2 regions of the Cloacibacillus sp. genome follow, and region 1 is predicted to be linked to the other one. Evidence: riboswitches for the same ligand, from Rfam matches in the RefSeq annotation. Region 1 holds a riboswitch; the other holds the start of a gene.
The links. Region 1 has a riboswitch for cyclic di-GMP ahead of LIO98_RS12190 (hypothetical protein). Riboswitches for the same ligand answer to the same signal wherever they lie in the genome.
Positions count from the first base shown of each region.

Region 2: another riboswitch for cyclic di-GMP. It lies ahead of LIO98_RS01260 (Ig-like domain-containing protein); the one in region 1 lies ahead of LIO98_RS12190 (hypothetical protein).

Region 1 covers NZ_JAJBUX010000096.1:13,756-28,695, reverse strand. Annotated here, with positions in the region: gene LIO98_RS12205 (EamA family transporter) at 1-93, opposite strand, end outside; gene LIO98_RS12200 (aminotransferase class I/II-fold pyridoxal phosphate-dependent enzyme) at 138-1,355, opposite strand; gene LIO98_RS12195 (AAA family ATPase) at 1,619-4,630, shown strand; cyclic di-GMP riboswitch class I at 5,075-5,165, shown strand; gene LIO98_RS12190 (hypothetical protein) at 5,220-6,074, shown strand; gene LIO98_RS15445 (RDD family protein) at 6,265-6,801, shown strand; gene rplU (50S ribosomal protein L21) at 7,036-7,347, shown strand; gene rpmA (50S ribosomal protein L27) at 7,374-7,631, shown strand; gene obgE (GTPase ObgE) at 7,971-9,428, shown strand; gene nadD (nicotinate-nucleotide adenylyltransferase) at 9,446-10,057, shown strand; gene LIO98_RS12165 (LCP family protein) at 10,073-11,500, shown strand; gene rsfS (ribosome silencing factor) at 11,528-11,896, shown strand; gene LIO98_RS12155 (HIT family protein) at 11,901-12,272, shown strand; gene LIO98_RS12150 (2-dehydropantoate 2-reductase) at 12,400-13,317, shown strand; gene tpiA (triose-phosphate isomerase) at 13,623-14,408, opposite strand; gene LIO98_RS12140 (phosphoglycerate kinase) at 14,607-14,940, opposite strand, start outside.
Region 2 covers NZ_JAJBUX010000009.1:10,831-25,770, reverse strand. Annotated here, with positions in the region: gene LIO98_RS01315 (hypothetical protein) at 1-94, opposite strand, end outside; gene LIO98_RS01310 (hypothetical protein) at 91-540, opposite strand; gene LIO98_RS01305 (DUF1622 domain-containing protein) at 1,071-1,442, shown strand; gene fsa (fructose-6-phosphate aldolase) at 1,515-2,168, shown strand; gene LIO98_RS01295 (GntR family transcriptional regulator) at 2,338-3,048, shown strand; gene LIO98_RS01290 (tripartite tricarboxylate transporter TctB family protein) at 3,287-3,775, shown strand; gene LIO98_RS01285 (tripartite tricarboxylate transporter permease) at 3,789-5,288, shown strand; gene LIO98_RS01280 (tripartite tricarboxylate transporter substrate binding protein) at 5,322-6,290, shown strand; gene ilvD (dihydroxy-acid dehydratase) at 6,371-8,065, shown strand; gene LIO98_RS01270 (2-hydroxymuconate tautomerase) at 8,056-8,256, shown strand; gene LIO98_RS01265 (lactate utilization protein) at 8,334-8,981, shown strand; cyclic di-GMP riboswitch class I at 9,128-9,212, shown strand; gene LIO98_RS01260 (Ig-like domain-containing protein) at 9,600-14,940, shown strand, end outside.

The DNA.
Region 1 (14,940 bases):
TATACACATTAGATTAAAGATCACCACGGTCATAAGAGTATTAAAAAATATCGAAAACCATAGTGGATAGCGAGCCGTGGAATCCTCTATCATGATGGACGAAACCGCTATTAATATGACAAAAATAATAGAGTACCTCATTTCCTCTTCCTATCGGCCCATTCTAATTTTATAAGCTTCAGAAGGCCGGCAAACTTTCTCAGTTCTTCATCTTCCATATTAGCACGTAACATTATGTGTAATCCTGAATTGCCTCCTTTTACGGTCGGGAAGGCAACAGTCGAGGTATAGAACCCTTCTTCAAACAGGCGAATGCCAGTATAAAACAGTTCGTCTTCGTCAGGGTATTTGATAACTCTAACCGCGCTCCAAAGGTCGCTCTCTTTGATATCCATAAGCTGGTCAAAAAGTCTGACCTTCTCATGCAATATCTTTTGTAAATTATCGACAGTACCGTCAGCATGAAGTTTCAGACAGGCTCGTGTAGAACCACAGATCATCGAAGGAACGGGAGCGCTCCATTCGAGCGGACCTCCGTATCTTTCAATTATATCGAGTAATTTTTTGTCAGAAAACAAAATAACGCCTCCGCCGTGGGCGCCAAATCCCTTTTCTAATGAAGCGATAAAAAACGATCTATCGTTTAGTGCTCCAAGTTTATCGATTAACAGTCCCTTTCCGTTCTTACCAACAACGGAGAGTCCGTGAGCTTCGTCGATCAAAATATACATACCATATTTTTCTTGCAGCCGCAGTATTTCATCCAGGCATGTGACGCCACCCGTGCTATAAAGACTTTCACAAAGATACACGACAGGGTTTTTAGTTTTGCATATTTTTTCCAGCGCCGCCATGTCATTGTGGTTGATAGTGATCACCTCCGTCTCGTCAGCACAGGCCGCCTTCATGTAATTCATACAAAAGTGTGCATTTTTATCATAGACCATGACCGGCGGCTTATTACCGGTAAAAAGCCCGGCGGCCAGCAGTGGGAGGATTCCGAAGGAGGCTAACGAACACGTCCATGTCATAAATGCGTTGCAGCCCATAAAGTTTCCGAATTCTTCATTTACTTCATCTACGATAGCTAAACGGACCCTTAATGGGGCTGCCGCTATTTGGATACCGCCCGCCTCTTCAAGACCGTCCAGCAAACCCTGTTTAACTGTGGGAAAATCATTTAATCCTAAATAACTGCAGCTGGACATATTCATGAAAACATGCCCGTTTTTCATCCGCATCATCTCTCTGCCAATATCTTTCCCCGTTACACCTGACAGCCCTGATCTTTTTATTTTCTCAAACGACTCATCGGCCAACTGTACCATTTTAGGGATATTTGCGAAATTATGCATAACCATACCTCCTCAATATTTTCGTTCTCATAGTATTAATAAATGATGGCTGACTAACAGATAATCTGTCTTTGTTGTTTGCAAGTATATAGATTAAGCGTAAAATACATATAAAATCAGACCAAGATCACAAGGGTTGTTTTATAAACAAAGTTCGTTTATTTTTATTTTTTACGCATATTTTATGATTTTTTTGATACATTTTATCAAATCTGGAATAAATAAAAATTATCTGCGTATCAACGCAGAGAATGGAGCGCCCTTTGGACAAACAAGACATTCTTAAATTCCATTTACTTGGAAAAGCCCGCATTGAAAAAAACGGAGAAGAGCTTACCCTGCCGTTTAAAAAAGCAGAGGCCCTTTTGTTTTATATCGCCCTGGAGGGAATCTCTTCAAGAGAGAAAATAGCCGGGCTGCTTTGGGGGGACAAGGGAGAGCGCGAGGCGGCGGGAAATATCCGTAATGCGGTTTATCAGCTAAAAAAAATTCTGCCGCAAAACTTTTGCTCCTGCGGCAGAGAGCTTTCATTATGCTGTTTTATAACCGATGTTGAAGAACTATGCGCGCTTCCGGCGGAATGCACCTTACCAACGGTAATATTTGAAGAGCCGCTAAAAAACCTTGAGCTGCCGTCATCTCCCGAGTTTGACGAGTGGCTGCGTTATACAAAAAAGGATATCAAAGATAAAGTTGTCAAATATTTAAAAGAAAGGAGCTCTATTTATACGGCTGGTCCGGAGAGTATGAAGGCGGAAACGCTATCGGCCATTCTTAAACTTGAGCCATTTGATGAAGATACATTACTCCTATTGATGCGTTGCTATATTAGTATGAAGACGCCATCCAAAGCGCTGTCTCTTTACAGGACTTTCTGCGAACGACTGGAGGAAGATGGCGTTGCCCCCGACGCCCATTTGCGTCAATCAGCTCAAAAGCTGCTGGCTGATTCAGACGGAAATGCGTTGCATATGAATAATTTCTTTTATGGACGTAATTGTGAAATCAATGAAATTATCGGCAACGCTTCCAGGTATAGCGGCGAGATGTTGTTCTGTTGTATATACGGAGAGGCCGGTATTGGCAAAACAACACTCGTCAATAGGGCTGTAAAGCTGCTTAAGGACGAAAATGTCGAATTATTCAGCACCCTCCCATTACCTGTGGGAGAAAGATTCCGATATTCCTCATGGAATGAGTTTGTACGTCAAATTACCAAAAAATATAATGACCGCGCTTTATCGATAGGAGGGGACTCTATCGCAATATTGTCCCGTTATTTCTACGACCTGCCGGATAATATGCAGATCCGTGGAGCCCCGCTTTCTCCAGAGCGTGAAATATTCGCTGTCGGACATACGCTCGCCATGCTCGTTAATAGACTATGCGCGGGAAAGCGGCTTATGTTGATTTTTGAAGATCTGCATTGGTACGACGAACATTCGTTGGCTCTATTGCGTATCTTCATTATGAAGTTGCGGCTTCCTGCGATCTTCTTTTTTACGAGCCGCCCTGAATTTTCTGATACGATAATAAAATTTCTTTATAACATCAAAATCGAGTTTCATCATTGCCTTATGGACATACCTCTGCCGCCTTTTTCCAAAGATGAGACAGTCAGCTATTGTCGTTATTTTTTGAAAGAAGATATATTAGAAAAGAGAAACGAAGATTATTTCTTTGATAAAAGCGAGGGAATCCCGTTATTACTTGCGGAAATGGTAAGAAAAGTTAGAGACCATGCGGAAGCGGACTGTTCAGTAGCTCTTGATAAACTGATAATGAGCCGCTTCGAAGAGCTCAGCGTGCTACAGCGTGATATATTGTCGTGCCTTTCCGTATTCGGCGGACCGGCGTCTGCGGAAAACATCGCGGCAGCGCTTTCTATGCCGTGTGAAAATATCTACGAGCCGTTGTCCGATCTGCTTTGCAGAGATATGATACGTGAAATTGAAAGCGACGGCAGGTTCTTTGTAGACTTTTCTCATGAAAACATTAAAGAAAGTGTATATCGTTCCCTTTCTGGTTTTAAGAGGATATACCTTCACAAAAGTATCGCAAAATTCCTGTCTGCAAAATATTATCCACACATATGGAAACCTGAATTATCGGCAACTTTATGTTATCATTACAAAATAGCGGGAGAAGATGTAAAGTTGTTGGAACAGCGTCTTGAGGAAATTTACTTTGACCTTAATCTTAACCATATACTTTTCCCCTTGATAGAGGACGGGGTTCTTTTAGAGTGTTCTATGCCTTTCAGCAATAAAATTGACACCGAAGAAAAATTCAAGGCCGTCACGCAAGTATTTGAAAGATGCGGCGAAAGCGCCATAGGCGACGCTCGTTTACTGCGTAGATTAAAAGCCTCCTACTATGCGATGTATGGATGTTATTTAATCAGCTGGGGGGAATATACGGCGGGAATAAACGTGACAAATCTTGCCTCCAGGCTGGCTGAACAGGATGGTCTTTTAGAAATATCGCTTCATTGTCTTGAAAACACAGGTTATCAACACCTACAAACCGACAATGCCGACGCTTTGAAAAAAACAGCGAAAGAGATACTACATCATGCGAAAAAGAAAGGCAAGGATAAGCATATAGGGCTTGCGCTTCGTTTCATTGGCACCGCGTACATGATCGAACGCGACTACGACACAGCAATTACGGTATTTAGAGAATCAGTCAAAATCTTTGAAAAATTAGAGTGTGAGAAGAAATTTTATACATTGAACCGTCTCGCGCCGCATTGTTATATTGGAGAGATCCACCAATGGCGCGGAGACGACGAATTTGCAAAAAAAGAGTTTGAATATTGTACGGCTTTATGCAGGGAAAGGGGACTATTTAGCGGACAGAGCCACTTTCAGGCACATGCAGCCGACGCTGCGCTGGGGCTTGGTGACAACGCGTTATTCCATAGGCATATCAAAGAAAGTACCTTATCGTTCGAAAGTTCCCGCGGAGGCTGCTGTACACCTGTGCTTTACAGTCTGAAAGCTATCGACGACGTGTGGGAAAGAGATATAGCCAGTGCCGTCAGATCGTTAAAAAATGCTGACTTTCTTATCACATCGGGAAGAAAAAGCTGGCGCGCAGTTCATGAAATGTCAAAAGCGTATGTCGTAAAATTCTCAGATGTAAGACATAAGAGAGAATTATTGAATCATTTAAAAATGCCATACGAATACTACGCCAATAACGCCGTGTCGCTTTATGAGGAATTGGGCGCATATAAACGTGCCGATTATATAAAACGGCAGTTTTTGTAATCCTGCCGTGCACCATGAACGCTGTGAATGACGCCGTCCGGCGGCATAGGCATCAACAACAGGCTTTCAAGTGTTTGTGCAGGGGGCAAACTCATGAGTCAGCCGTCAACGTTCGTGCTGCCGGGCAGCGTCATTTTTTGCGATTTCACAACGTTCGCCGTAAATTATCTTAGATATTAAGAAAATAAACATGATTTTCCTCCTATAAATGTTCACCGAGGCCTGCCGCTGTCATGTGAAAGCGAAAAATGCCGCCACCCGGCATCACGGGCTGCTCAATGTTTCTGTTAGGGGACTGCGCGTTGCCTAGAAACGAAGATGGAATCTTTAGACTAATTGACACAAAATAACAACTACTATATTATCATCTCAATCGATCCACGAATAATTAAGAATAAAAACGCCAGTGTTAAAGGACACAAGAGTATCTTTTTATACGGACAACAGAGTCAAAGGCAAACCCGTCCAAAGACGGCGACGCAAAGCTATAGGGTCTGAAAACTCTCTGCACGAGTTATGACAGCCAGCTGCCTCATTTGAATATCTGGATCACGGAGCATTAACGTTTGCTCATCTATACCAGGATAAGGTGGCGGCACAAGTGGAGAACTCACGGCAGAGAAGAGCGGATTTCGCAATGACGGAAGAAGAGGTATGGAAAAAATTCCGCTTTACTTTTTCATATAATATTATAATTATTTTCCTCACATATCTTGTGATCGCCTCTAGAATTTCATTTCCATTTAATTTGCTACCAACCATTATTCTGATATCGGTGGTTTATTTTACCTACAAACATGCATGTGCTTACACATCAGAAAGACGTACAATAACTCTTTTTCCTATGATTTCTATAATTGGCGCATGGTATATTTATTGTGTGTTCTCATTTTTCCCTCCAGTCAAACTGAAAATCACGGTGATCTTTCTGGTAATTCTCGGGGGCGTCGGTTATTTCCTGTTTCGTAAATACAGAGATGAAAGAATCTGTCTCCTGTTTGTATTGTACTGCCTGACTATTCCACTGATATATTATTTACCCAGCTCCAGTGGTGGAGTACCAATGGTAAGGTATTTTACTTTCTTCATTGTTATCAGTACACCAATTATGAATTACCGAAACTACTTTAGACATCCCTATGGACGGTCGATAATTGAAGATAAGTTTTTGCGCGGCGACAGTTTATCAAGCTCCAGAATGGATACTTATATCACCGCAATGCAGTATGGACATCACCCAATTGTTCTCTCATGTGCAGTATTTGGGCTTTTCATGTTTGAGAGTATTAATGTTCCTGTATCTTATACAAAAGTTGCATTACACTCTCTTTTTTGTTCTATGATGACCTTTCTTTATGTAGAGGATTTTCTTTTTGATCTTACTTATATAGGTTTTATAAGCAGCTCGCTGAATCTAAATGCAACAAAGTACAGAGAAGACTGAAGCATGTCTATAAACGTAACATTTAACGAAGCATAGGCACACGGAGAGACCTCGAAACAAACAACTGTAGAGCCGTAGATTCATTAGACGAGATGATGTGGAAATCAGACAGACGGCTGTTTTATTTTATCGATGCAGAATAGGAAAGAATTAACGTAAGACACTAATTTGACTGTTGGGGGTTCCAATAATGTATGGAAATGGTATTAAAATGAAAAATCAAGTAATAAGTAATATAGATAAAATCAAGAGCGTTGATGCTGTACCTCGAGATAAATTAGCATCCCGATCAAGACGTTTTATTGCCGCTAGTATTGATATTCTAATATATGTTGTAATTTTCCTCACGTTAAACAAAGTCTTGTTTGGAAATAATTTAGTATCCGCCTACTCATTAGAAAGATTGTATTTAGCTATTAGCGCATTTTTTATATATTTTCTTTGTAATTATAAATTTTTAATTAAAGGACAAACAATAGGGGAAAAAATCTTAAGGATACGCATCGTTACAACACAAAACAAGATTCCATCACTTTTTAACGTTTTCATAATAAGGCACATTTTATTTGTCTGTGTTGTATTTCTTATTGATTATCTAAATTACTATTTTTTGCACATAACTCTTTTAAATTACATATGTTTAATTAATTATTTATTGATATTTGGAAAGAAAAAACGTTGTCTACATGATTATTTAGCCCATACAATGGTATTGTATGAACTTTAGATAGAGAACCGGCAATGAATAAGCCATATAATAAGAGCAACAATCCAATAGATGTGGTAATGTCGAAAAAAGATTTTTCTGCGGTGCGGACAAAAGGGCAAGCACAAAACCCGGACGCGCCCTTGACACGGCTCTTTTTTATCTCTATACTTGTCAAGTTTTAGAATACGCTTGGTGCGGGCTTTAAAATGTCATTTGGCTGCCTGACACACAGCGGAGGAGGGAATTTATAGAATGTACGCAGTAATCGAGCAGGGCGGAAAGCAGTACAGGGTCGCGGCAGGCGACAAGTTCAGGTTGGAGAAGATCCACGCTGAAGACGGAGCACAGGTAGAATTTGACAAGGTTATTCTCCTCGGCAAAGACGAAGGCGCAGTGGTTGGCGCTCCTTATGTTGAGGGAGCTACGGTAACGGCGAAGATTCTCGAGAGCGGCAAGGATGACAAGGTCATCGTCTTCAAGTACCGCAGAAAGAAGAACTACCGCAAGTTCCGCGGTCACCGCCAGCAGTACACGCTCGTTCAGATCGAAGCAATCAACGGTTAGTTTTTACGCAAGGGGGATATTGAGTTATGGCACATAAAAAAGGGCAAGGAAGTTCAACCAACGGCCGCGACAGTCAGCCTAAGTATCTTGGCATCAAGCGCGGAGACGGTTCTTTTGTAAACGCGGGAACGATCATCGTCCGTCAGAGGGGGACAAAGTACCACCCCGGACAGCACACAGGCCTTGGCCGTGATTTCACGATTTTTGCGCTGGTCCCCGGCAAGGTCCGCTTCCAGACAAAGGCAAACCGCAAGTACGTCACGATCGAGCCGGAAACACTTTAACTAAATCCAGAGAATCACTGATTATACAGTCAATCTTTGAAGATCTAATCAGTGGCATCAGAATTTTTCGGGGGCCCTCATAGAGCAGGCCCCCGTTTTTTAGATGGAAAACCAGCGGTCATATACACTCCGACGGACAAACCAGATCCTGTTGTGGAAAGCAAAGATTTCCCATCCCACCTGTAAGTCACGGACAACCTTCGCATGTGGATCAGGCGTATAAATGACACGTCTGATGGAGCTGCTTGCCTCTGTCCGCGCGAAATCAAGATTTCGGCTTTCTGTCCATTATCAGCGGAGCGGTAATGTAATGGTTATTTTTTGAAATGAGGTGAAAATATGAAATTTGTCGATTCTCTGCGAATGTCTATTAAGGCGGGACGCGGCGGCAATGGCTGCATGAGCTTCCTGCGCGAACGCTTCAAACCCAACGGCGGCCCGGACGGCGGCAACGGCGGGCGCGGCGGCAGCGTTATTTTCGAGGCTACCAACAACCTGCAGACACTCGCGGACCTTGAATATATGCACCATATTAGAGGCGAGAACGGCGGACACGGCAAGGGCGCCGCGAGAAACGGCCCCGCCGGCGAGGATAAGGTGATCTATGTCCCCTGCGGCACGGTTATCTATGACGCGGAGACAGGGGAGGGCTACGCCGACCTTGTGGAACCACACGACCGTTTCGTCGCGGCACGCGGCGGACGCGGCGGTCGGGGAAACCGATATTTCGCCAGCTCGGCACGCAAGGCTCCGCGCTTTTGCGAACAGGGCGATCTTGGCGAAGAGGTGATGCTGCACCTTGAACTGCGGCTTATCGCGGACGTCGGCCTTGTCGGGCTGCCAAATGTGGGCAAGTCCAGCATCTTGGCCGCCATCTCCAACGCGCAGCCAAAAATTGCCAATTATCCCTTTACGACGCTCTCACCAAACCTCGGCGTGCTCAACACCGGCGACGAACGTATCGTCATCGCCGACATCCCGGGGCTGATCGAGGGGGCCCATATGAATAAGGGGCTCGGTCTTGAGTTTCTGCGGCATGTGGACCGTACGAGGCTTCTCGTACATGTTTTAAGTCTCGAAAGCGGCGATTATGATACAATAATCCAAGATTTTACGGTCGTGCGCCAGGAAATGGAGAAGTACGACCCTGAGCTGGAAAAGCGCCCCTATTTCGTCGTTGCGAACAAACTCGACGAGGTAGAGGAGGAGCTTATAAGGGAGCTCACGGAGAGGCTGGCCGCCTATTTTAAGGAAAAGAATATCCTTATGATCACGGCAAGCGCCCTGACGGAGGAGGGGATACCCGAACTCGTCAAGGAGGTAATCAAGTTTGTAAAGGATCATCCGCGGCCCGAGAGCAATGTCCGGCTCTACGCCCTCGAAGAGAGGGTTCCGGAGAAGACGCCGCTCCGCAAGCGCAATAGGATCCAGATCATCACGCTGCACGGCGGCGGTTACCGGGTAATGCACCGCCAGCTGGAAAAGGCCGTCGAGCGTTATGATTTCAGTCAGGAAGAGAATGTGGCGCGCTTTACGCGGCTGCTGCGCAAATATAAGGTGGAGGAGCTTCTTGAGGCGGCGGGCGCCGTGCCCGGCGATACGGTAAGCATCGGGTATAAGGATTTCGATTTCTATCCCGATTATTACCCCGACGAGCTTCCCGATGACGACGAGCCGGACGAGCTTGTTGAGAGCGAAGCCGAAGAGTCCTCTGAGGACGTAACGCCATTACCTGAGACGGACGATGCCGAAGAGGCCTCCGAGAATGACGGCTTAGAAGAAGATAAGAACAAATAATAAATAGGAGCATTGATATGACCGAGGAAAACCGCAGAATAGGTATCATGGGGGGAACCTTTGACCCGATTCACAACGGCCACCTGCTGGCCGCGGACGAGGCTCACGCAGCCTTCGGACTTTCCGAGGTCATATTCGTCCCTACCGGGCAGCCGCCGCACAAGGCAAACCAGCGGGTAACCTCCGCTGAAGACCGTTATATGATGACGGAGTTTGCCACGGTAGGCTGTCCTTATTTTAAGGTCTCACGCGTGGAGATCGACAGGGTAGGGAGCAGCTACACGATAGACACGCTGCGGACGCTGCGCACGATGCCCGAGTACGCGGGAGTGGAATTTTACTTTATCACGGGACTGGACGCCGTTCTGGATATCGTCTCTTGGAAGAATCCGGAAGAGATCATGGATATGTGCAAGTTTGTCGCGGTCAGCCGCTACGGCTATACGCACAAGAGGATGGAAGAGCTGCCGGGCGAACTGCGCAACAGAATAATCCCCCTTGAGATACCGCTGCTGGCGATATCGAGCACCGAGCTGCGTGAGCGCATTAAAAACGGCAGAAGTATCCGCTTCATGGTTCCATCCGCGGTGGAACAGTTCATTAGAAAAAAATCCCTGTATAAGAACTAGACGGAGGAAATACTTTTGAGACGTTCAAGAACTATTATTTTAATAATAATTTGCGGACTTGTTGCCATCTTCGGCGGCGCCGGGCTGCGGTTCTATTTTGCGTGGCACACATCGCAGGCCGACATACTCAAGGCGTTTGAAAACGAAAGCCAGAAGAAGGAGAATGACAGTTACGCCGCGCTGCTGAAAGAGCAGGGGAGGTTCAACATCCTCGTTATGGGCGAAGACAATGTTGAGGGGTCGCGGCGCTCCGACACGATTCTCTTCGTCACTATCGATATCGACGACAAGAATATGCGCGTAATCTCGCTGCCGCGCGATACCCGCGTGCAGATTCCGCACCACGGCACGCAGAAGCTTAATCACGCCTTCGCCTACGGCGGCCCCGACCTGCTAAAGGCGACGGTCGAGAAATATCTCGGCCTGCCGATACTCTACTACGTCGTCATCGATTACGACAGCTTCCCCGAGTTTGTAGACATGGTCGGCGGGGTAGAGATGGACGTCCAGAAGAGGATGCGTTATGTCGACAGGGCCGGCGGTCTCGATATAAATATTCAGCCGGGATGGCAGCTTCTTGATGGAAAAACTGCCCTAAAATATGTACGCTTCAGGAAAGACGCCCTCGGCGACATCGGCCGTATACAGCGCCAGCAGCAGTTTATCAAAGCGCTCGTTAAGAAGGCCTACGACCCGCGCGTTTTGATCAAGTTCCCTGAGCTAGCGGCCCAGGCGATGAAGATATTCAAGACGGACATGTCTCCGACCCTTGCCGTACAGCTTGCTGGCTTTGTACAGAACGAGCTTGGCCGCGAACGGATGTTTTTCTCCATGCTGCCGGGAGAACCGGCGATGATCGACCGCCTGAGCTATTGGCTCGGTGACGTCAAGGCGGCAAACGCCTTCCTCAACGCTCCTGTGGAGGCGCTGGTATCCGGCGACGTTACGGAGGGCAGCGGCAGAAATGCGAAGCAGGTGCACTTCTCGACCGCTGGAGACAATATCTCAGCCTCTGAGGACGCCAAAGATAACGGGCAGCTTGGTACTTCGGCGGCTCGGAGCGGCGATAAAAAGGATGAAATGAGCAAAGATGAGCTCATGACCCTGATAAAGTCGATGCCTGAGTCGGTGGCGGTCCTCAACGGAACAGGCAAGGCCGGTGTGAGCGCCGAGATATCGACACGCCTGCAGCAGCTCGGCGTCGACGTGATCCATTCCGGCAACGCGAAACATTTCGACTATCAGCACTGCAACATCGTCTATCCGACCAACGCCAGCGAGAAGGTCAAGACGACGGCGCGCCAGCTCGGCACGCTTCTTAAGATCCCCAAGAACCTCGTGCGCCCGAGCCAGCAGGCCTTTTACGCCTCGATAATTGCGGGACATGACTATAAGAAACTGACAATATTATTGGATAATATGCTGAAGATCAGCAATCAGTAAAGAAAAATAAAGAGGAGTGACCTGTAAATGACGGAAAAAAATGAAGATTTCTGCGCGCCGTACATGCCTTTGGTAGAGGCGCTGCTTGATAAACACGCGGCGGAGGTCAGCGTACACAACCTGAGCGAGATATCAGGCTTCGCGGATGTGTTTATCGTAGCTATCGCCCGTTCTGAGCTGAACGCAAGGACGCTGAAAGATACCGCCTGCGACATGCTCGATGAGATGGGGACAAAGTACCGCGTCGAGGGTGAAAACAGTACCAGATGGACGCTGATCGACGCGGGAGACCTTATCGTGAATATCCTGAGCCGTGAGGGACGCGACTTTTACAGACTCGATTCACTGTGGGGCGACGCTCCGACGAAGAAATTCACCGATCAGGACGAAGATTAGCTCCATGGAATGCATCTTCTGCAGGCTCAAGGATTATGTTCTGGAAAATGAGCTCGCTTACGCGGTATTCGACGTAATGCCGGTAAACGAAGGTCATATGCTTATCATCCCTAAGAGGCACGTGCAAAACTATTTCGACGTCACTCTCCAGGAGGAGGCGGCGATGCACGAGCTGCTTCGCAGGGGAAAAGAGCTGCTTGATGAAAAATATCACCCCGACGGATATAACTTCGGGGTAAACTGCAACGAATGCGCGGGGCAGTCGGTGATGCACGTCCATATGCACCTGATACCGCGCTACAAGGGCGACACAGAGTCGCCGCTTGGCGGCGTCCGTGGTGTCATCCCCGAAAAGATGGCCTATATAAAGAAATAACGTTAGGCAGGATTATAATACCGGCCCAGATCTGACGGGAATTGCCCCGTCAGATTTTTTATACGCGGGGGTACAAAAGCGCCTGCAAGATGATATTATTAGGCATCACTATGCGGGAGGTGTACGGATGAAAATAGCCGTGCTGGGTATCGGCGGCGTCGGCGGTATCGTCGGCGGCGCGCTGGCAAAAAATCACACAGAGACCTACTTTTACGTGCGAGGGAAAAACCTCGACGCCATACGCCGGAGGGGACTCATGGTACAGTCCGCCCTGCTGGGCGATTTCACGGTGCAGCCTAAGCTCGCCGCGGACAGAGCGGAGGAGCTTGGCCTGATGGACGTCATCTTCGTCTCATGCAAAGGGTACAATCTGAGGGCGGCCTGTGAGTCCATCGCGCCGATGATCAAAGCGGAAACGCTGGTGATACCGCTGCTGAACGGCGTCATCGTCTCCGACATCATGAGGCCGATGCTGCCTTCGTGCCTCCTGGCGGACGGCATCATTCGCGTATTCAGCCATCTGGAACAGCCGGGGCATATAGTGCAGAGCTACGGCCCCTGTAGCGTCATCCTCGGCATGAGGGATGGCGGCATACCACAAAAGCTGGAGGAGACTGCGGCCATCGTCGACAAGGCCGGTATCGGCACCACGTTATCGGACGATATTCTTGCCGACAGCTGGAATAAATATATGATGATGTGCGGCAACAGCGTGCTATTTTGCTGCTGTGACGGACCGGCGGGAAAGGTCCGCGAACATCCCGACCACATGGAGTTGGTACGCGCCGTGGCCGGCGAACTGATCGCGGTTGCGGCGGCCTCCGGAGTTACGATGCCCGCTGATATGGCTGACCGCTATACGGAGAATTTTTCAAAGCTGGCGCCGAAGGCGATGAGCTCGCTTTACCGAGACCTCAGCGGCGGCAAACCGCCAAACGAAACAGAGCTCGACCATATCATCGGCAGGATGATAGAACTTGGACGGCAGTACGGCGTACCGACGCCGTACCACAAGGCCGCCTATGAACGTTTTGCCGCAAAATAAAGACGGACTTTAAAGTCGGTCTTCCGGAAACTGAATTTTGGGATTACGACTTATAATTACAAAAAGAGGGATTCTTTCACAGCAATACGCGTGGCAGAATCCCTCTTTTTTGCATTTTAACACACTCAAGTATTGATGGGGAAGCGCTTTATAATGATGTCCTATAATTTATCTTATGTTACATAGACCCCCTCTCGAAATATCCGGGAGGGGCCAGATGCTGATTATGAGGCTATTTTTATATAGTGCGGTTCATGCGCTTTATGTCCTATATCTTTGCCGTTATGTAACGTTGTCTTTCGTATCTACAGCGCGTTCTTTACTATCTGGATGAAGCTCTCAGGTTTGAGCGAGGCTCCGCCGACAAGCACACCGTCGATGTCCGGCTGTGAGATGATGCCCATTGTATTTTCAGGTTTTACGCTGCCGCCGTACAGTACGATGAGCTCATCGGCCGTCTTTGCACAGTAGCATTCCGCCGCGAGGCCGCGTATGAATTTGCAGATATCTTCCGCGTCGGCGTCGCTGGCAGTCTTGCCGGTACCGATGGCCCAGACGGGTTCGTAGGCGACGATCACCTTTTCAGCGACGGTCTTTCCCTCCATACCCTTAAGCCCCTCGACAAACTGTCTCTTGATGACCTCGAAGGCCTTTCCCGATTCGCGTTCCTCAAGCGTCTCGCCGACGCAAAGAACCGCGGTCAGGCCGCCCTCTACGGCTGCGTGCACCTTTTTGTTGAGCTCTTCGTCTATTTCGCGGAAGATGTGACGTCTCTCGCTGTGGCCGATCAGGACGTGCGTCGCGCCGATCTCCGTGATCATCGGCACCGATATTTCGCCCGTAAAGGCGCCGCTCTTTTCCCAATGTGTATTCTGCGCGCCGATTATCACCGGCATCTCTTTAGCGCCGCAGGCGGCGGTGAGCAGCGAGACGGCAGGAACGAAGAAAGCGATCTCTTCCTTCCCGTCGGCAACGGCCTTTTGTACCTCAGGAGCGGCCTTTATCTCCGCATCGAACTTGTTAAGAAATTCACTTGTGGCCTTCGGGCCATTAAACATCTTCCAGTTGCCCGCGATAAACTTTCTGCGCATACTAGATACATTCCCTTCTATCTCAATGATCGACTGCCATACCGTTTTTATTTTTGTTTTCAGGGCAGTTTTATTTCTTTATTTTAAGCTATTTATCCAATGTATAAGAATCAAGATTACGTCCTTCACAGCTCCTTATACTCTTATACAGAAAAGGGCGGATATTATCCGCCCTTCGAATCTTTTATTTCATCTTCGCTAATCTAAAACGTAGGGCTCGATGCCCGGCAGACTCTTCCCCTCAAAGAATTCAAGGCTTGCGCCGCCGCCCGTGGAGACGTGCGAGACCTTGTCCTCCATTTTGAAGAGAGCTATCGCCGCCGCGGAGTCTCCCCCGCCGACGACCGTCAGCGCGCCCTTTGCGGTGGCGTCGGCGAGCGCCTTGGCCACGGCTTCGGTGCCCTTAGCGAAGGCCGGCATCTCAAAGACGCCCATCGGTCCGTTCCAGAGCACGGTCTTAGCCGCCGTTATCTCTTTCGCGAATAGCCCGGCGGTCGCTGGACCGATGTCAAGCCCCATCTGATCGGCGGGA
Region 2 (14,940 bases), on a different contig from region 1:
AGGTGATCGCTCCTATAAGCGCCAGCAGGCCGATAATGAATATCGTTATCGAGATGAGGACCTCCACCAGAAGAGAGCCTGAATGCTTCGTCATTTGATATCCCACCCGTAAATTTCCCCGTTGTCCCTGCCGTAGCGACAGGAGGCGGAGACGCTTTTTCCTCCCGCGCCGCTGGCCGTGACTTTTATCCGCATGTAGCTTGCGCCGGCGTCGGCGCTGACCGCCAGGTCAAGGCTCGCCTCGAAGCCGCGCGCGGCGTCGGTGACATTTATGACGCCGCTCTTATTTATCTCTTCGCCGTTGTCAGCTTTCCAGTATTCTTTTTTCAGCTGGGAGCCGAGCGCCGCGGCGCCCGAGCGTGCGAGGAAGAGCAGCTGCTGTTCCTCGTAATGCTCCGTCTGCCATCCTTCTATGCGCAGTGTTCCGACCGTGATGTTAAAGGCCACGAGGCTCAGCACGGAGAGCAGGATGAAGCTGATAAGCACGGTGACGATAAGGGCGGCCCCGCGTCTTTTTGACGGCGGGGAAAATATATTCATAAAATCACATCCTGTCACGGTCCATATATGTCTCTTAAATTTGCGGCGCGGCCGTGAAAACAAAAGCGGCGTAAACCGGCCGGACGCCAAGCTGCCATTGTGTTTATAATATAAATAAGACTATAAGTCATATTAAGTCATATTTCAAGGCTATGGTGTCGCATATTATGACTTATAGCCATTTATTATTGATATGGCCTGTAGTTTAAATGATAAATACATGGTACAGAACGTTGGGCCGATTTGTTGCCGCCGTCTTTATCCATGCCGCCCGTCAGTATTTTTGTGGGAGTATGCCGACGTTTCGCCTTTGGCGCGGCAGTTGTCTGACAAGGTGCCGCTTTCAGGCGGCAGACCCTGCCTCTGTTTTGCCGCTAGTGCGGGAACGGATGATACAAGACCGGCGAAATGTTGATTTTTTGTGTTTTACCTCTGAAAAGACCCTTTTATGAGAAAAATGTCGTGCAAAAAACCCTCTCTCATTATAAAATTATCTTTAGTTTCAATATAGGATAGAGGAGGGGCTCCGCATGCTTCACGATTTTGCCGCCGTATCGAGGACCATCATCGAATTTATCAGCATACTCATCATCATGTGCGGCGTGGCGGTCGCCATCTTCCGCGGATGCCAGCTCTTCTTCACCTCCCGCTCCGGCCACAGTCTGCCGCGCGACGCCTGGATCCAACTGCGGCTCTCCTTTGAAGATACGCTGATGCTCGGCCTTCAATTCCTGATGGCGGCGGATATCATCGGCACGATCAGCGACCCTGATCTGCAGGGTGTGATCGTACTCTCGGTCATCGTCCTGCTGAGAGTGATCCTGAGCTTCACGCTCAGCCGCGAAGTGGCGGAGATGGACCGGCAGAAACGCGAGAACGCCGCCGCGCGGCATGACGGTTAAAATCTTCAAAGAACGGCAGTAAAGAACCGCAAAGCAAATAGAAAATCAAATAATTGAAAGGAAGTCCGTGTCATGAAATTTTTTCTCGATACCGCAAACCTTGACGAGATAAAGACGGCCCACTCCTGGGGTGTCATCGCCGGGGTCACGACAAATCCCACCCTTGTATCAAAAGAGGGCAATATAGATTTTCACACCCGCGTGCGTGAGATCGCGGAGACGGTGAACGGTCCCGTCAGCGCCGGGGCCGTCTCTCTGGAAAAGAGCAGGCTGATCGAAGAGGCGAAGGTGCTCGCCGGTATCCATCCGCAGGTAGTCGTGAAGGTGCCGCTGTGCCCCGAAGGCCTAGGCGCAGTGAAAGAGCTTACGGCGCTGGGGATCAAGACGAACGTGACGCTCGTTTTCAGCGCCAACCAGGCGGTGCTCGCCGCCGCCGCCGGCGCGACATATGTCAGCCCCTTCGTCGGGCGCCTCGACGACATCGGCGAGGACGGCATGAAGCTGGTATACGACGTGGTGGAGATATTCGATCTCTACGGCATAGAGACGAAGGTGATCGCAGCAAGCCTGCGCCACCCGGCCCATGTCCTCGAATGCGCGAAGGCCGGAGCCGACTACGCGACGGTGCCCTTCAAGGTGCTTAAGATGCTTTTCGAGCATCCGCTCACAAAGAAGGGGATCGACCAGTTCAGCGCCGACTGGGCGAAGTATTTGGCGAATAAATAAGATTTGTAATAACAATGGCGGAGAGCGGTCGGAAGGCCGCTCTTTTTTGATGCTGTTATGTGAGGGTAAAAATGAATACTTTGGGGCTTGTATTATTTTTAGTTTTCTGCTTATATATCAAGTATAAATTATTATGTATTACAATGCCTTGTTGAAAAGGGAGAATGGTATGAACACCAATAATCCGTTTAGCTCGTTAAGCCAATATGCGCCCAGCGCCGCTTTTAATACCAGCGTCGAGACTTTGGTACTGCAGACGCTGCGCTCCGCGATTACGCAGGGAGCGTTTTATCCTGGACAGGAAATAGACGAGGCCGCGATCGCCGACGGCCTTCAAATCAGCAAGATGCCGGTGAGACAGGCGATCGCCGCTTTGGAGGTCGAGGGGCTGGTCACGAAGGTCCCGCGAAAAAAGGTCTATGTCACCAGCCTTGACAGCCATGATATAGAAGAGATATACACCACCAGGATTGCCCTCGAGGAGGTGGCGATCAGGGCGGCGGTGAAGAAGGCCACGGAAAAGGACTATGAGCTGCTGGAAAAGAATCTCGCCATCCCGCTATCGCAGATGGACGGCTACGTGGGCTTTCTCGAGGTCGACAAAGAATTTCATTCATTGCTCTACGCCCCGTCCGGCTGGCAGCGTGTTATGAAATATTTGCAGCAGCTGCGCAACAATACCGCTATGTATAGGATTTTAAGAGAACCACTGCCGCCGGAAAAGCTTCAGCTTTCACTCCAGGAACACCGGGAGATATATGACGCCTACCGCAACGCGGACGAGGATATGGCGGCCAAGCTTTTGAGAGAACACACATTAAGGACCGTTCCGAGTCTGCACGACATCGACAGGGCAAACGAGGCGGTCCCGCAGAAATAAGATAACGCTGAAATTAGAAGAGCAGAGGTGTCCATGGATAAAGGGACGCCTCTGTTTTGTCTTTTTAATAGGAAGATTACGCGCTTGACAATATCTCAAAAAATGATATAAATAATTTAATATAAAAAATCATAAATACAATTTATGTACAATTTAAACACGGCGACGGAAGGAGGATAGGTGTTCACCACGATATAGAACTTGCGGTATGTAAGCTGGAAGAAAACGAGGTGTAAAAATGAGCGGCGCAAGAAGCTATAAGGAAGATCTCGCGGCGGGGCTGGTATGTTTTGCCGGTGGTCTGGTGTTTTATATTAATGTGCACTTCCAGGAGATGATAAAGTTTGACCTGCTGGGCTCAAAATTTTTCCCGAAGCTGGCATGTGCGGGAATAATGTTTTTTGGCGGTATCCTTGCCTTACAGTCGATCTCCAGAATAAGGGGCTTAAAAGCGGAGAAGGAAACGGAAGCCGCTCCCGAGGGTAAAAGCTTTTTCAATAAAAGGAAGCTCCTCTTTGTCGCCTACTCAATTATCTATTTCGCCGCGTTGGAATTTTCCGTTGGGTTCCTCTATGCGACTCCGGTATATATGTTTCTGAACATGCTGCTTTTGGACGCGGCAAAATCGTCGGCGTCAAAGATGGCGAGATATATTGTCTTTTCCGTTGTGGTGACCGCGGCGGCCTACCTCTTCTTCAACAGAGTTCTCTACCTACTTCTTCCGTAATGGGGTGCAGAAAATGAATCCAGATATTATTCAGGGTATTATAAGTATTTTTTCTCCCTTTCCCTTCATGCTCCTGCTTATCGGGACGTTTGCCGGAATAATTTTCGGCGCGATCCCCGGTATGACGGCGACGATGGGCATCGTGCTTTTTCTGCCGCTCACCTTTAAAATAGACCCGGTATCTTCGATATGCCTTCTGCTCGGCATATACACCGGAGGGATATCAGGCGGGCTTGTTTCGGCGGCGCTCTTAAGGATGCCGGGGACCCCCTCCTCCGTGGCTACCACCTTTGACGCCTATCCGATGGCACAGAAGGGCGAGCCGGGAAGGGCCCTCGGCATAGGGATATTCGCCTCTTTCATCGGCGGCCTGTTCAGCTCCGTCGCTCTGATATTCGTCGCCCCGCAGGTGGCGAAAATTGCCCTGACCTTCGGGAATTTTGAATATTTCTCAGTTGCGGTCCTTGCATTGAGCATCGTCGTCGTACTTTCGAAAAAATCAATGACCAAAGGTTTGCTGGCGACCTTCATCGGTCTTTTCTTCGCGACGGTGGGGAGTTCGGAGATAGATATGGTTCCGCGCTTCACCTTTGGCTTTGAGGACCTTGAGGGCGGAGTCAATATAATGCCGTACCTGATCGGACTTTACGCTATATCGCAGATTATTTCCGACATGGGCTCCGACAACAACGTCCTTGTGCCGAAGGTGCCGATAAAAAATGTGTGGATCGGTTTCCGGAATTTCTTCAGGGGTGATGTTTCAAATGTGACACAGAGCACGCTCATCGGGTTCTTCATCGGCCTTCTGCCGGGCATCGGCGGCGCGACGGCAAATGTTGTCTCATATGGAAATGCCAAGTCCCACTCAAAACATCCGGAGCTCTTTGGAACTGGGTATAAGAGCGGAATAATCGCCTCGGAGGCCTCAAACAACGCGGTGATCGCGGGGGCGCTTGTGCCGATGCTGACGATGGGCATCCCCGGCGACGCGACTACCGCCGTCCTCGTGGGAGCGCTGATGATACACGGCCTCCAGCCGGGCCCGATGCTCTTCAATAACAACGCGATGTTCGTCTACAGCACCTTCTCCGCCGTCTTCTTCGCGAACCTGGCGATGTTTATTATGATGCTCGTCGCCATTAAATTTTTCATAAAAGCGCTGAGCACCCCTAAAACGTACCTGCTTCCCTTTATTGTGGTGATGTGCGTGGTGGGAGCCTACGCGCTGAATAACAGGATTTTTGACATCTGGCTCCTGCTTTTCTTCGGCCTTGTGGGCTACTGTATGGAGAGGCTCGAATTCCCCATGACCCCCGCGATACTCGGCTTCGTCTTGGCGCCGCTCATTGAGAACAATCTGCGCCAGGGTCTAATGTCGAGCAACGGCAGCTATATGCCTCTGTTTGAGGGGAAGATCTCTCTCTGCTGCCTGATCCTGACCGCTATATCCCTTGCTTGGCCGCTGGTGAGCGGCGCGCTAAAAAAACGCAAAATCAAAGTTGATTCACAATAGTGGTAATTCCAAATATCAAGGAGGCTATATCTTATGTTTAAGAAGTTTGCAGCGTTGTGTTTAGTGGTCATGTCTATCTTTGTCTTTGCCGGCCTGCCGGCCCGCGCGGCGGACAAATATCCCTCGAAGCCGATTAAGATGGTCGTCGGATACGCGCCCGGAGGCGGGGTCGATACGACGGCCAGAATATTTGCCAAGTATGCGGAGGAGTTTCTCGGTCAGCCCGTCATCATCGCCAATGTCGCCGGCGGCGGCGGGAGCATCGGCGCGAGAGAGGTGCTCAAGGCTAGGCCCGACGGCTATACGCTTCTGTGGATGCACGAGGCGATCCTCTCCGGTTACATAACCGGTGTCGCTAAGTTCAGCTGGGAGGAGTTCACCCCGCTTGGAAAGGCGGTCGCGACCTGTGACGCCATCGTGGTGAAGGCGGACTCGCCGTGGAAGACGATCGACGAATTTATGGCCTATCTTAAAGACAATCCCGGCAAAGTGAAGATGCCTGTGGAGATAGGCTCCATGAGCCAGCTTGAACTCGCGGCTATCGACAATGCCGCCGGCGGGAAAAGAATCGTCGCCGTCAGCGGCGGAGGCGGAGCGACGCGCATACCGAAGCTGCTCGGCGGTTTTCTTGACGCGGCATCGCTGAACGCCCCCTCGATCCCTCAGTATGTCAAAGACGGCTCTCTGCGCCCGCTGGCCGTATGCACTCCCGAGCGCAGCCCCTTCTTCCCCGAACTTCCCACTCTGATGGAGAGGGGATACGATGTGAACAAACCATTTAATATGTATGTCTTCGGCCCCAAGGGGCTGCCCAAAGATGTTGTAGAAAGGGTAAACGGAGCGCTGAAAAAGTTCAGCGAAGATGAGAGAGTCAAAAAAGACCTCACCGCGATCCTCGCCGCGCCGAGCTTTATGACCCCGGACGAGCAGGCGAAGTATCTGACGGATCTGACGGTCTATCTGCAGGGCGTCGCGAAAAAGGCCGGAATAAACCAGAAGTAAAAAGATAACGCCGGCGGGCTACGTTCAGGACCGTTGTCCACTGGCCGCCGGAAAAACCCTGTCCCCCAAGGAGCTTGCTGATGAACAATTCAACGGATGAAATTATAAAGGCCAAAGGACTGCCCAGCGACGCGGTGGTGTGCGGCGTCGACCGCGGCGGTCACCGGGCGCTGCTGTACTCACTCGGTATAGAAAAAGAAGAGATGTCGCGTCCCTTCATCGCCGTGGTAAACAGCTGGAATGAGATCGTTCCCGGATGCGCTCCCTTGAGGGAGATAGCCTCCTTTGTGAAGAGGGGAATATCAGAGGCCGGAGGGCTTCCATTTGAGTTCTGTACTATCGGCGTCTGCGACGGACTTGCACAGGGCCACCGGGGGATGTCCTATTCTCTTCCCAGCCGGGAGGTGATCGCGGACTCGATAGAGATAATGCTGAAGGCGCACTGTTTCGACGGGGCGGTCTTCCTCGGCAGCTGCGATAAGATAATCCCCGGCATGCTGATGGCGGCGCTTCGCGTTAACATCCCTTCGATTTTTGTGCAGAGCGGTCCGATGCAGAACGGCTGCTATAAGGGACAGAAACTCTCCATGCCCTCGCTGCGCGAGTATACGGGAAAATACTTTGAGGCGGAGATATCCAAAGCGGAGCTGGAAAAGATAGAAAAATGCACGATGCCCACGCAGGGCAGCTGCGCGATGCTGGGAACGGCGAATTCAATGAGCTGCGTCGTCGAAACGCTGGGCTTGGGACTGCCCATGACGGCGACGACCCCACCCTTTACCTCGCAGAAGAGGCAGGAGGCGGTGACGGCTGGCAGAAGAATCGTCAGCTTGACGCGTGAAGGAATGAGGCCGAGGGACTATGTCAATAAAAATTCCATAGAAAACGCCCTGAAAGTCGGCTTCGCTATCGGCTCTTCGACAAACCTCGTACTGCATATGAGCGAGATAGCGAGAGAGGCCGGCGTTGGCATCTCCCTGGCGGAGATGGACGAGATCAGCGCCGCCACCCCATATATATCAAAGGTGCATCCCTCCGGCACGGTCCCCTTCAACGACCTTAACGTGGCCGGGGGCGTGCCCGCGATCCTGCAGTCTCTGGGAGACCTGCTGCATGGCGAAGAGCGCACCGTGAGCGGAAAAAGCATAAGGGAGATCGCAGAGGCCGCCGACTGGGAGGATAAGAATATCATTCGTCCCCGGGAAAATCCCTTTCACAGCAGCGGCTCGCTAAAGGTCCTCTGGGGCAGTCTTGCTCCCGACGGCGCGGTGGTGAAGCAGTCCGGCGTGGCGGAAAATATGCGCGTACATCGTGGGCCGGCCGTCGTCTTTGAAAACATGGAGGAGGCGGTGGAGGCCGTCGAACATGGCACTATAGAGAAGGGCTCCGTCGTAGTGATCCGCAATGAAGGGCCCATCGGCGGTCCCGGCATGAGAGAGATGCAGCTGGTGACGACGCTCATGGTTGGCACGGGCCTCTCCGACACGACGGCCCTGGTCACGGACGGGCGTTTCTCCGGGGCGACGAGGGGCCCATGCATCGGACACATATCTCCGGAAGCGGCTCTCGGCGGCCCTATCGCCTATGTCCGCAATGGAGATATAATATCAATTGATTTGAACAAAGGGACGCTGGAAATAGAGGTTGATGGGGACGAACTGCGGCAGAGGGCCTCTGTGTCCGCACGCAGAAGCCGCCCCGCCGCCGACGGCGTATTGGGAAGTTTCGTTGAACATTATCTGAGAAAAAGTGAGGAGAAAGAAAGATGCCTATAGCGATCTTGAATATCATCGAGGGAAGAGATCTGGAAAAGAAAAGGGCCCTTACCAATGCGGTCACCGAGGCGATCTGCAAATCGCTTGACGCGCCGGTGCAGTCCGTGCGGGTCATAATCAACGAAATGCCGAAGGAAAACTACGCGATAGCCGGAGAGCTGATCTGCGACAGGGAGGCGGCGAAACATTAATCTCCACCTTGTATTAATATGAAATATATCATATAATGAAGATAAGTATTAAATGTTTCTTCTAAAAGGGTGATTATATGAACACATCAGAGGCAAAGAAGGCCAGCAACCGGAAGCTTGGCGAGAGCGTATGCAAGGCGCTTGAGGCGCGCGGATTCTCCGCGCAGTACGCTGAAAGCGCGGAGGCCGCCTGCGAGCGGGCTCTTGAAATGATCGGCGAGGGCGCGACCGTCGGCATCCCCGGGACGGTGACGGTGCGTGAAATTGGCCTGCCGGAGCGGCTTGAGGAAAAGGGCTGCAAGATATCCGAGCACTGGCTGCCGGACATGAGCCCAGAGGAGCGCGCCGCGGCGCTGCTCGGTGAACTTCAGGCCGACTGGTTTGTGACCAGCGCGAACGCGCTGTCAATGGACGGCACGATCGTGAATATCGACGGGGCGGGCAACCGGGTCGCCGTGATGTCCTGGGCGCCGGGAAAGATCATCTATATCGTCGGTATCAACAAGATCAGCTCCGATGTCCATTCGGCGGTAAAACGCGCGCGCGATATCGCCTCCCCGCCAAACGCGCTCCGTCTCGCGAGAAAGACCCCCTGCACGGCGACCGGCCACTGTATGGACTGCAACAGCCCGGAGCGGATATGCCGCGTCGTGACCCTGATAGAGCGGGCGCCCCTTGGACGCGAATGCCACGTGATAATAGTCGGTGAAGAGCTGGGGTATTAAGCTTACTTAAAGATATGTAAGAATGTAGTTTTTTCTGGATGTCAGTGCTTTTATGCAACTTAATGTCATAAAGTACTGACTTTTTTATTTTAATGTATGGGATTAGTATTGATTTGCAAGGATATTCCTCGTATACTATACTCAGGTAGCGTAAAGGGCAAAGCTGGCGAAAGCCAGCGACGCAAAGCCACAGGGTCTAAAGCGTTAATGCTATGACAGCCGGTTGCCGCTTACATAGGATCTATCCCTTTAGGGTTAGTTATTACCTTATGCGCCGTATCAATCCATTGATCCAATAATTTTTAATCGCTTCTGCTGCTGGGAAGCGATGTTGTAGTGCGTGGTCTTTTGTGCCGTATGGCAAACGCATTTTTGCAGTCTGTATAAGTTATGTACTTTTATAGGTGAAACATTATTTGGATAATAGATTAAGAAAGGCCGTTGATGAGAGTGTCCCGTTTTTCTAAAAGAGATTCGTATCTGTTGGCTTGTCTCTTTATTGCCGCGCTGTTCCTGTCCGCATGTACCTACGCCTGCACATTGCCGCCTCAGCCCGATAAGAGGTATGTGACCCCCGATGGTTCCGGGAGCCGAAGCGGCGAAAGCTGGGCAGACGCTATGGGGAACGATGAATTTGCCGCGGAGCTGCGGGCACGCGGCGGCCAGTCCGGCGAGACGGAATATCTCCTCTCTGAAGGGCTCTACAGACCGACTGCCGACGACGACAGGACAAAGTCTTTTGTACTCACCGACGGGGTCAAGCTATATGGAGGATGGGCTAGAGAGGGAGATATCTGGTCCCGGGACACGGTGAAACACCAGACGGTTTTCACCGGCGACCTTGCGAGCAATGACGTTTTTATTATCCAAGCGGGGTATAAAGACAATACGGGAAACGACAATTCATTGCATGTAATAACTGCCGAAGGTGTCGGGGGCGGCTCTAAAGAGGCGGTCCTGGACGGCATAACTGTCACTGGCGGTTATGGCAGAGACGGCGAGGGGGCTGGAATGCGTATCGTTGGCTGTGGCGGAAACCTGACGATATCTGACTGTATCTTTCTCAATAACGCCACGCCGGGGTCGCGCTGCGGAGTTGCCATGTATGTGAAAGATTCCGCTTCGCTTACCGTCGACGGATGTAAGTTTGAAGGGAATCATGCCTATGCATCCCTGGGGGCCGGGATCTATAACGATAATTCTTCCTATACCATAAAAAACACCCTGTTTACGAATAACTCCGTTGAATTGACATCGGGCGGCGGCGGCATTTACAACTGCAATAATTCGTCTGGCGAGATATTGAACTGCGTCTTCCGTGAAAACTATATCGATATCGGCACCGGCGGAGCCGGCATATACAACGTGGAATCTTCCCCCTTGATAAAGGGCTGCTCCTTCGAAAATAATCAGGTCACGGGCGGGACAGCCATCGGCTCCGGCGAACGCGGCGGCAAGGGCGGCGCGATATATAACGAAGGCTCGTCGCCCACGATAGTGGAATGTAATTTTACCGGCAATGCTGCGGCCAGCGAATATGCCTGCGGCGGCGCTATATATAACACATCATATAAAGCGAAACCATCTCTGCCGGTCATTGAGGCCAGCACCTTTGAAGGCAATACCGTAACCGCCGACGGGAGCAGTGCTATCGCCTATGGAGGTGCGATATTCAATATGACGGACTGCTCCGCGAAAATAGCTTCCTGTGAGTTCATCGGAAACAGCGCGCGAAATGGCGAAGGCAATACAAAAGCGGTAAGTGGCGGAGGCATATTCAACTGGTCCAATTCAGCAGAAATTACAGCCTGTACATTTTATGGCAACTCCGCAAAGTATGGCGGTGGAGTCTATAATTATCACTCTACACTGGCACTCTCAAATTGCAGTTTTATAGAAAATAATGTCTTTGGTTACGGAGGTGGCATATATAACAACAACGCGGCTCCGGTTGTCGTCAACTGCACGTTAAGTAAAAATATTGCGCAGTACGGCCCCGGAATATTTAATGCCACTTCGTCATGTCCTATACTGATAAATACGATATTATGGGGTGATATAGATACAAGCGAAAGGTCAAAAGAGATCTATGATAATGATCATAGTGAAGGCTACAATTCTACTCTAATCAACTGCGTCGTACCTGCTAATAGCTGTACTCCATCCACTCTTACGAACGACGCAATAACCGAAGACCCCGGGCTAGGCTCTTTGGGCGATAACGGCGGCCCCGTGCGTACCGTCCCTATATCCTCTGAGGGCTCCGCCTATAATTCCGGGCTTGCGCCCGGCGTATATGACGGTTATGAGGTCCCCTCGGTAGACGCGCGCGGCGTGAGGCGCAGGACGTCCGATATCGGGGCCTATGCCGTTGGCGAATATATTCTGGAAAAGACCGTTGCCTCACTCGACGTAGCGGCGGGCGAGACCTTCAACGTTTCGCAGGATACGATTCTGACCGTGAGCGGCGGCATGTCTGTGGCCGAGGGCGGAAAGATCGTGATAAGCGGAGTAAAGCCGAGGCTGGTAGTAAATGGTGCGGCTACCGGCGTCTTTACGCTTGAATTGCCGACGGAGCGGGAGATAAACGAGGTTTTGTCTGTCGGCGATGGCAGCCGCGTGACGATAACGGCTGGTTCTATGGAATACGAATACGCCGATGATATAAAGCGGCTGGTGCCTGTGCCTAAGGTTGTCACGGCCGCGCCGGAGGCTCTCAGCTTGACCGTGGGAGAAGCCTCTGCTGTAAGCATCGACGTGTCCCCCGCGGAATCATATGGAACTCCCTCTTACAGTGTTGACGATATATCGATAGCGTCTATTTCAAACAACATCGTGGCGGCCCTCCATCCCGGCACGGCGAAGGTCAAGGCTGAGTGGAGATATAAGACGAACGGTGAGGAAAAGTCCCTCCCCACCGCCGGTATTGCCGTTACGGTCCGCGCGGCGCAGGGAAGGGCTGAAGTTACGGAAGCGGCGCGCACGGACGGGAACGGCTCCGGCGTTATAACTATTGGTGCCAATACAACGGAAGACTTTGCCATCTATGACGCTTTAAGGGCTCTCTATGATGAGGCCCGGCTTCCGGAGGGCATCACTGTCGGCGCTAAACCGATAACGGCTTTAAGCAGAGACATCGAGCTGAGTTCTCGTGATATCTTCTCGGACGAGGCGATAGAAAGAGCGATTGGCGAATACTGGAATCTTGGTGCGGCCTCGGCGGAAAAGGTTTGCCTTGTCTCTGTGGAAAACACTGTCGGCATGGAGGGCAAGAGCGTATTCGCGAAAATATGGCGCCTCCTCGCCTCATTCTTCGGCCATGGCACGGGGGAATATGACGGCAGCGAATATCTGCCGGTACAGGCTAACTTCACAATAGCCCCGTCCGACATAGCGTCGCTGCCCACGTCAGTAAAAGAGGGGCTTACCGCGGACAACCTACTGGAAAGAATAGACCTCTTTGTCCTTGTCAGGTCTGGCGATACGGCGGAACCGGCCGCGCGGAGCCTTAACGACGTAATCGGCGGCGGTCCCGAAAAATATATAAGCGTATCGGGCGGCGTGGAGAGCGGTTTTGAGATAAAGACACGCGTGGTGGTCTTCGACCAGTACGGCGGTGTAAAAGATGGAGCGGGCGCCAAGTGGGTGCAGGCGCTGGGCATAACAAGCGGCGATGAGACGAGAGAAGACAACTATTTCATCGTGCAGGATGGCAGAGCAGACAGGGAATACACGCTCTGTATGGCCTTCGCGATTCGTGAGGCAAACAGCGCGCGCCTAAAATTAACCATAGACGGCGACCTCGCGGAGTCGTCGCGCGGCTGGATGCTGGCGGCCTCCGGCGGTACTGAAACGGCCTATGTCGGAGACGCGGAAGTAAGCCTCTCGGAGGATATCTACACGATAACCCTGCCCGAACATCCTGGTTACTACCTTGCCGTTTCAGCGGACGGAGCGGCCGCGTTAAGCCCGCTCTCCAAAGACCTGAAATGGGGAAAGGCATGGGAGATATCCGCCGCATACAGCATCAAACCAATATTGAATGCTGAAATCACGGTTAAATCCGGCACAACGGATCTTGAGATAACCGGCCCTTCGAGCGTTCCGTTCTGCGAACTTTCGGCGGCGCCGACTCCCTCCGACGCGGCGGTAAAAACGGTAAAATGGAGCACTTCGGACAGTTCAATCGTAGAACTGGATCAGAACGGTAAAGTTACCGCCGTATCAGGCGGTGCGCAGGGCAGGAGCGAAGCGGTGGTTACCGCCGAGATAACGGGCATTGACGGCAGCGTTGTAAGCGCTTCAAAGTCGGTCACGGTGACGGCGGCCTATGTGATAGGCGATGGAGAGAGCTATACCGTAGACGAGGATACTGCCCTCTACTCGCTTGCGCTCAAAGGCACTGGGAAAATCAATATAGCAGACGGCGCAAGGCTGACGGTCAAATCCGGCTTCACCGCCGAAAGCTCTTCGTCCCTTATTTTAAACGGCGGCGGAGCCCTTTATATAGGGGGTTCCGCGTCAGGAGCGCCGCGATTGACCGCCAACGACGTCAGCGCGGTCAACATAACGGTCGGAGGCGCGAACAGCCTCAGCTTCGATGAGGCTATTATCAACGGTAAGACGAACGTGATAATAAGGCCGGACGGCAAAGGTGGTTACGAGCTAAAGGAGAACGTACCGGTACCGGCTGGGGAGATGATCGTCACTCCGGACAGGGCTAATATCATCACGGGAGGCAGTCAGCAGCTCGTGGCGGAGATATATCCAGAGGACTCAACGGAACGCGAGGTAACGTGGACCAGCAGTAACCAGGAGATCGCGGCAGTCGACGCAAACGGCCTGGTAACGGCGGACGCGCGAAACACCGGTGAAGCGGTGATAACGGCGCGGACGGGCAATCTAACGGATACGGTGAAAATAACGGTGACGGCACGGCCTGCAGCGGCGGAAAATATCGTGCTGAGCACGGGTTCGGTCAATATTTACGCCGGACAGGAGGCAACGGTGACGGCCGCGGTAGTTCCAACGACTGTAGCCGATAAAGAGGTCTCATGGACGGTTGCCGACGGTTCCGGCACGGTAAGTAAAGTGAGCAGCAGCGGAGGCATGATTACGATACGCGGTGAACGAGTCGGAACGGCGGTGATCGAGGCGTCTAAAGACGGAATATCAGCGCAGTGTCAGATCCATGTATCCGCCACGCCACCGTCGGTCGTTCCCGTAAGCGGCATTACTCTATCTAATCAAAAACTGTCTGTCGGCATATCCACGACGGTGACGCTCAGTGTGCAGACCGTCCCCGCCGATGCTACCGGAAATCTGGAATGGAGCCTTGAAGACAGTGCTGCCGGTGTATTGGTAACAAAGCCGGATGGAAGCGTCTCCTTCACAGCCGGTACAGAGGCGAAATCTACGGATATTACCGCCATATTTACCGCGCCGGACGGAAAGACCGTGAAAACGGCCTGTAATATAAATATTGAGGATCACAGCAAGCCGGCAAAGGCGATCTTTAAAGAAAACGACAGACCTGCGGAAAATGTTCTCGCGGTCAACACGGCCAGAAGCACCACCGCCTCGGAGGATATTACGTCGGAGACCGTGAAGGGGCAGCTAGTGACTGATGACAAAGGTATGAGCAAGCTCTCGGAGCCGGCGCTGGCCGCTGCGCTCGCAGCGGAGAAGGAGACAGTGGCAGTGGAAAATATAGCACCTCTTCCGATAGTGACGGCAAGAGCCCCGTCAGCACCAGGAGCGGAATTGCCCGCAGTGATCCTCGCAATCGATATATCGGGTGGAAATATGCCTTATGGCTCGAAAAAGGTGGACGACCTGTGCTATGTGAAGATGAATAAAGAGGGCTGTTATGAAATATTAGGCCGTGTCGACAGCACGTCCGAATTGAAGGACGGGAAATGGCTAATAAAGGAACTTAACGAAGAGGGAGACATACTTG